DNA from 2 places in the Viridibacillus sp. NPDC096237 genome. Region 1 is predicted to be linked to the other one. Evidence: a T-box and tRNA genes for the amino acid it is inferred to sense, from the RefSeq annotation. Region 1 holds a T-box; the other holds one or more tRNA genes.

Region 1 (3,465 bases):
ACGTCCATAATGTCGTTTTCTTTTGTGAATTCACCATTTGGACTACCCGGATGCGTGAATCCTTCTGGTAATAAATCTTTGGCTTCTCTTTCGAACCAAATATTTGAACCGTGTTCTTTAAATAGATTTGCAACGTGTTCAATTGTTTCTTCAGTAATGATTGGTTCATCATTTTCAGCATAGAATACTGGAATTGGAACACCCCATGCACGTTGACGAGAAATACACCAGTCACCACGATCACGAATCATATTGAATAGGCGTGTTTCACCCCAAACAGGTGTAAAGTTTGTATCGCGAATTGCTTGTAATAATTCTGGACGGAATGCTTCGATTGAAGCAAACCACTGGGCAGTCGCACGATAGATAACTGGTTTTTTTGTACGCCAGTCATGTGGATATGAGTGCGTGAAGAATGAAAGTTTTAATAGAGCACCTTTTTCTTCTAAAGCTTTTGTAATCTCTTTATTGGCATCATTATAGAACAATCCTTCAAAACCAGGAGCTTCTTCAGTTAATACACCGCGGTTATTGACTGGGCTTAAAACACCGATATCATATTTTTTACCGATGTTAAAATCATCTTCACCATGTCCAGGAGCTGTATGAACACAACCTGTACCTGCATCAAGCGTCACGTGATCACCGCACATGATAAGTGAATCACGATCATATAATGGGTGAGATGCAACAACATACTCTAAATCTTGCCCAGCAATTTCACGGTCGATTTCGTAGTTTTCCCATTCTAACGTTTCTGCTACTTTTTCAAGCAATCCTTTAGCAACGATAAATTTCCTATCTGCTACTTTTACGACAGCATATGTGAATTCTGGGTTCACTGAAATACCTAAGTTAGCTGGAATCGTCCACGGAGTTGTTGTCCAGATGATAAAACTTTCATCAGTATTTACAACACCTTTACCGTCTTTCACATTAAATGCAACATAGATTGATGGTGATTTGATATCTTGGTATTCGATTTCCGCTTCAGCTAATGCTGATTCACTTGATGGAGACCAATAAACTGGTTTCAATCCTTTATAGATATAACCTTTTTCAGCCATAGCACCAAATACTTTAATTTGACGCGCTTCGAATTCAGGTTTTAGGGTGATGTATGGATTATCCCAATCACCGCGAACACCAATACGTTTGAACTGAGTACGTTGACGATCAACTTGTTCGTAAGCATACTCTTCACAAAGTTTACGGAATTCCGCAGTTGTCATTTCTTTACGGTTTACACCTTTATTTGTTAATGCTTGCTCGATTGGTAGACCATGTGTATCCCAACCTGGAACATATGGTGCAAAATAGCCAGTCATTGAACGGTGACGATTAATCATATCTTTTAAAACTTTGTTTAATGCGTGTCCCATGTGAAGATCACCGTTTGCGTATGGGGGACCATCATGTAGGATGAAAGCAGGACGGTCTTTAGTGCGTTCTAGCACCATTGCATTGATGTCCATCTCTTCCCATTTCTCTTGCATTTTCGGTTCATTGGCCGGTAAGTTTCCACGCATAGGGAAATCTGTTTTTGGCATTAATAACGTATCTTTGTATTCCATAAAAATCCTCCTCTTTTTTAAAACAAATAAAAAACTCCCCATCCCAAAAAAGGGACGAGGAGGAGTTATCTCGCGGTACCACCCTAATTGCGTATCATTAATAAATCATACGCCTCTTAGACACCGTAACGTGGTGTGAGCCGAGATTACTTACTCTGCTTTCAGCAATCTAGTTCCGGAGTGATTTTCCTCATTGAGTATTTAGTCCGAGCTTACACCGTCCCCGAATCGCTTGTCCAGCACTCAAAAAATACTGTCTCCATCATAACTTTTATATTGATATGTTGACATTATAGAAAACTGAAAGCATTCAGTCAAGTATCGTTTACTCAACTGGTGTATCCAGGCGTTCTAATTCTGTTGAATCAATTTCATACTCCAATAAATGATCCCAATCATCTGATTCAATCATATCTAATTGTGCTTCTACAATCATTTTGAAACGATTACGGAATACTTTAGATTGTTTTTTCAACTCTTCAATTTCTAATGCAATACGACGAGCTTTAGATAGAGCTTCGTTAACAATACGATCAGCATTCTTCTCAGCTTCTTTAACGATCAATTTTGCTTCTTTTGTAGAATTACGTCGTACTTCTTCAGCAGCTTCTTGTGCAATGACGATTGATTTTTGAAGAGTAGACTCAATAGAGTTATAGTGACCAATTTGCTCATTTGAAGTTAGCAATTTGCTTTCTAGCTCTTTTTTCTCTTTTAAAATAACTTCATAGTCTTTAATGATTTGCATTAAAAACTCATTGACTTCATCTTCATTGTAACCTCTGAAACCACGAGTAAACTCTTTATTATGTATATCAACAGGCGATAATGGCATTTTCTACACTCTCCCTTATAGCATAATATATATTGTAAACTATTATACAGGTCATTAATGGTAAATACATCGAAAAAACAACAAATTTAATGTAAATATTATGATTTTCTTTCCATTCGACCAATATTAATGCGAATTTTATCTTTTTTTGTTCGTCCTTCAATAGCTTTAATGATAAATCTTCCAAAGCCTCGGATAGATAATAAATCGAGTTCATGCAATTCAAAAGATATATTTTCTCTGATAGTAAAGTTAACCTTCACTTTCCCGCTATTTATAAGCGCTGCTGATTTCTGACGAGAAATATTAAACACAGATGCAATAACCGTATCTAAACGTAACGAACTTACTGTCATCATTTCATCCGTCCAAATTTCCTCATTCGGTAATAACTTTTCAGTTGAATTTAGAGATTCTACATTTACTTTCACTTTTCCAATTGAAGTGAGATTAGCTCTTACATAATCTTCAATCTCAGATGTAATAGCAAATTGGGCTGTAGAGCTGTCTAATCTTATATCCCCAAATTTCTCTCTTCCCAAACCAAGTGATAGTAGCGCCCCTAAAACATCTGGATGTTCAAGCTGAACAAACTTAGATGGATAACGCAAATGAAATACTGTGATTTGATAGTCTTCTTCTACCGGTTCGAAATAGGATGGGTATAAAAGTATTCTTCTACGCTCAGCTTCATCAAATGCACCAAAATAAGCCATTGTAATATCACCCTGATGCCCAATGATTGACTGTACGATATATCGTTGACGCGGATCTAGAAAGTCCGTTAACTTTGGGGTATAACGATTTTCTACTTCTATAAGCCAGCCACCAACTTGGTCAATAAATTCTCGCTCATCTGGGCGAAAATGCTGGAATACCTCTTCCATAACATCCCTCCTCTCTTGACAAAAAAACCCCACATTCATATTGTGGGGAAGAGTGAGATTGACTAAAAAATTAGAGTAAAAATCCATTAAATAAACTTATTACTCCTTGATTTGCCAAATTCAATGCAAAAATTGCGACGATTGGCGAAATATCAATCATACCTAGTGG
Region 2 (3,465 bases), on a different contig from region 1:
TTTTATTTGAAGCATCAACAGTAGTATCTCCATAATTTCGGCGTATCTCTCGGCCATATTGTTTTTCATTATCCATAATCATCTTTTCCTTTAAACCTTCAAATTTTTCTTCATTTGACATTTGAATTCCTCCACTCATTGCATTGATCGTTTTAGTTACTGTTGTAATCATGACATTCAATTGTTGGCGTTTCTCTATTAATGCTTTGTAATGCTCCATTAAAGCGTTCTTATAGTCAAAGTCCTCGGCAGTTACCATCTCTTTTATTACTTCTAATTTAAAACCTAATTCACGATAAAATAAAATCTGCTGTAACATATCAATCTCTTCTTGACCATATATACGATAGCCTGAAGAATTTACACGAGCAGGCTTTAGTAATCCAATATCATCATAATAACGCAAAGTTCTAGTACTAACTCCAGACAGCTGAGCAAGTTTTTGAATCGTCATTTCCATCTCAATTCACCCCCATGTCTTTACTATATAGCTTGGCGTAACGTTAAGGTCAACAGTTATTAAATAAAAAAATCTAAGTATCAGCAAACAGCGATTACTTAGACTTAATGTGTGAAGTTTTTCATTTTGTAAATTTACTGCTTTTTTCTTGGCTCAACATCCAATGTTGGAGCGACTAAAAAATCACACTATCCGATATGAATCCCGATTTCTTTAAATTTACTGGATAATAAAATTTTTGCTCGAAATCGCTCAAAGCTTTTAAAGCCGAACGTATTTCGTTTTAGTACTTTCGTACGGTTATTAATACCTTCTAAAAAGCCGTTTGAATATGGATACGCAAAGCTATTTAGAATTTCAGGTTGCCAATTTTTGAGTGTTTTAATAGCTCACGTTAACTCAGGAATATTGGCATCTTCTACTTCTTTGTAAAATTCATAAAGGGCTTCCTTGGTCTTGCTTATCCAAACAGGGCCATTTTCTTTAGCTTGATCAAACCATGGACAAAAGCGTTCTTTTAATTCATGAGCTCTCTTGAGTTCTCGAGACATAACAGTATATTTCTTTAAATACCAAGCCATTTGTTCATTCAGTTTACTCTCTCTTTTATAAAAAACATAACGCATTCTTATACATTTTTTTCAATCATAAGCATGCCATTCCTTTTGAATGCGGCGGCGAACGGCATCCATGCCCCAGTAGATATAGCGACAATAATGGAATCGATCGGCAATAATTATAGGGTGATTTAACGCTTTTTGAACGGTTGCCTTGAAAGATGGATTCATATCCATGACGACAATTTGGTAAAATATCAATTGGTTCATGTGTTTCCCCATTCGCAATAATTGCCTACTAATCTTACTTCTAAACAAAAAAACCTTTAGAATCATATTTGATTCTAAAGGTTTTTTAAAGTATGACCCCTACGGGATTCGAACCCGTGTTACCGCCGTGAAAGGGCGGTGTCTTAACCGCTTGACCAAGGGGCCTATATGGCGGAGAAGGAGGGATTTGAACCCTCGCGCCGCTTACGCGACCTACACCCTTAGCAGGGGCGCCTCTTCAGCCACTTGAGTACTTCCCCATATATGGCTCCGAAGGTAGGACTCGAACCTACGACCGTCCGGTTAACAGCCGGATGCTCTACCACTGAGCTACTTCGGAAAAATTTTAATGGTGGGCCTAAATGGACTCGAACCATCGACCTCACGCTTATCAGGCGTGCGCTCTAACCAGCTGAGCTATAGGCCCATAAAATTGGAGCGGGTGAAGAGAATCGAACTCTCGACAACAGCTTGGAAGGCTGTGGTTTTACCACTAAACTACACCCGCATCATGGTGGGTCAGGACGGAATCGAACCGCCGACACTTAGAGCTTCAATCTAATGCTCTACCAACTGAGCTACTGACCCATGATGATTAATACAATATTTTTTTAAAAAATGGCGGTCCGGACGGGACTCGAACCCGCGACCTCCTGCGTGACAGGCAGGCATTCTAACCAACTGAACTACCGGACCATTTGGTTGCGGGGACAGGATTTGAACCTGTGACCTTCGGGTTATGAGCCCGACGAGCTACCGAACTGCTCCACCCCGCGATAATGATATTATAAAATTATTTTTTAAAAATGGAGGAGGAAGAGGGATTCGAACCCCCGCGCGGTATGACCCGCCTGTCGGTTTTCAAGACCGATCCCTTCAGCCAGACTTGGGTATTCCTCCAAAAAAATATGATGTTGTGTAGATGGTGGACCTTGCAGGACTCGAACCTGCGACCGGACGGTTATGAGCCGTCTGCTCTAACCAACTGAGCTAAAGGTCCTTTAGTTTGGTTAGTATGGCGGCAGAGGGGATCGAACCCCCGACCTCACGGGTATGAACCGTACGCTCTAGCCAGCTGAGCTACGCCGCCATGATGATATTAAATTGATTGATTGTAATAATAAATTGGTGGAGCCTAGCGGGATCGAACCGCTGACCTCCTGCGTGCAAGGCAGGCGCTCTCCCAGCTGAGCTAAGGCCCCATAGGGTTAAAAGTATTAATGGTCGGGAAGACAGGATTCGAACCTGCGACCCCTTGGTCCCAAACCAAGTGCTCTACCAAGCTGAGCTACTTCCCGTTATTGGCGCGCCCGGCAGAAGTCGAATCCACAACCTTCTGATCCGTAGTCAGACGCTCTATCCAATTGAGCTACGGGCGCATATATTATTACTTATATTATATTAAAATAAATGGTGCCGAGGACCGGAATCGAACCGGTACGGTAGTCACCTACCGCAGGATTTTAAGTCCTGTGCGTCTGCCAGTTCCGCCACCCCGGCATATTTTGGAGCGGAAGACGAGGTTCGAACTCGCGACCCCCACCTTGGCAAGGTGGTGTTCTACCACTGAACTACTTCCGCAATATGCTGATAAACTTAAATATTATGGTGCGGGTGAAGGGAGTCGAACCCCCACGCCTTGCGGCGCTAGATCCTAAGTCTAGTGCGTCTGCCAGTTCCGCCACACCCGCATATAATTTTTTAAAAAATGGTGAGCCATGTAGGATTCGAACCTACGACCCTCTGATTAAAAGTCAGATGCTCTACCAACTGAGCTAATGGCTCATATAAAATGATGAATGGTGCCGGCGAAAGGAGTCGAACCCTCGACCTACTGATTACAAGTCAGTTGCTCTACCAACTGAGCTACACCGGCATAGTTTATTAAAAATGGTGGAGGATGACGGGATCGAACCGCCGACCCCCTGCTTGTAAGGCAGGTGCTCTCCCAGCTGAGCTAATCCTCCATATCGTCCGCCTAGCAACGTCCTACTCTCACAGGGGGAGACCCCCAACTACCATTGGCGCTAAAGAGCTTAACTTCCGTGTTCGGCATGGGAACGGGTGTGACCTCTTTGCTATCGTCACTAGACTATTTTATTAAGGACAAGAATTATTATATCATCTTTTTTGAAGTTTAGCAAGTGTTTTTTTTGCTATTTTAGAAAAGTTTTTTTC

The links. The T-box of region 1 lies ahead of ileS (isoleucine--tRNA ligase). A T-box ahead of a tRNA ligase gene usually reads a tRNA of that ligase, here a tRNA-Ile.
Region 2: it has a tRNA-Ile gene. The T-box ahead of ileS (isoleucine--tRNA ligase) is inferred to sense a tRNA for this amino acid. The anticodon was not compared.

What each region holds. Positions count from the first base shown of each region.
Region 1 is NZ_JBNNTI010000001.1:441,511-444,975, forward strand. It holds gene ileS (isoleucine--tRNA ligase) at 1-1,574, opposite strand, end outside; T-box leader at 1,622-1,849, opposite strand; gene ACQKMD_RS02275 (DivIVA domain-containing protein) at 1,900-2,409, opposite strand; gene ACQKMD_RS02280 (RNA-binding protein) at 2,508-3,296, opposite strand; gene ACQKMD_RS02285 (YggT family protein) at 3,367-3,465, opposite strand, start outside.
Region 2 is NZ_JBNNTI010000048.1:22,800-26,264, forward strand. It holds gene ACQKMD_RS18790 (MerR family transcriptional regulator) at 1-460, opposite strand, end outside; partial or broken gene ACQKMD_RS18795 (ISL3 family transposase) at 649-1,266, opposite strand; tRNA gene ACQKMD_RS18800 (tRNA-Glu) at 1,381-1,452, opposite strand; tRNA gene ACQKMD_RS18805 (tRNA-Ser) at 1,457-1,547, opposite strand; tRNA gene ACQKMD_RS18810 (tRNA-Asn) at 1,553-1,627, opposite strand; tRNA gene ACQKMD_RS18815 (tRNA-Ile) at 1,638-1,714, opposite strand; tRNA gene ACQKMD_RS18820 (tRNA-Gly) at 1,722-1,795, opposite strand; tRNA gene ACQKMD_RS18825 (tRNA-Phe) at 1,800-1,875, opposite strand; tRNA gene ACQKMD_RS18830 (tRNA-Asp) at 1,907-1,983, opposite strand; tRNA gene ACQKMD_RS18835 (tRNA-Met) at 1,987-2,063, opposite strand; tRNA gene ACQKMD_RS18840 (tRNA-Ser) at 2,095-2,187, opposite strand; tRNA gene ACQKMD_RS18845 (tRNA-Ile) at 2,211-2,287, opposite strand; tRNA gene ACQKMD_RS18850 (tRNA-Met) at 2,304-2,377, opposite strand; tRNA gene ACQKMD_RS18855 (tRNA-Ala) at 2,414-2,489, opposite strand; tRNA gene ACQKMD_RS18860 (tRNA-Pro) at 2,509-2,585, opposite strand; tRNA gene ACQKMD_RS18865 (tRNA-Arg) at 2,590-2,666, opposite strand; tRNA gene ACQKMD_RS18870 (tRNA-Leu) at 2,699-2,787, opposite strand; tRNA gene ACQKMD_RS18875 (tRNA-Gly) at 2,794-2,868, opposite strand; tRNA gene ACQKMD_RS18880 (tRNA-Leu) at 2,894-2,978, opposite strand; tRNA gene ACQKMD_RS18885 (tRNA-Lys) at 2,997-3,072, opposite strand; tRNA gene ACQKMD_RS18890 (tRNA-Thr) at 3,088-3,163, opposite strand; tRNA gene ACQKMD_RS18895 (tRNA-Val) at 3,179-3,254, opposite strand; rRNA gene rrf (5S ribosomal RNA) at 3,264-3,379, opposite strand.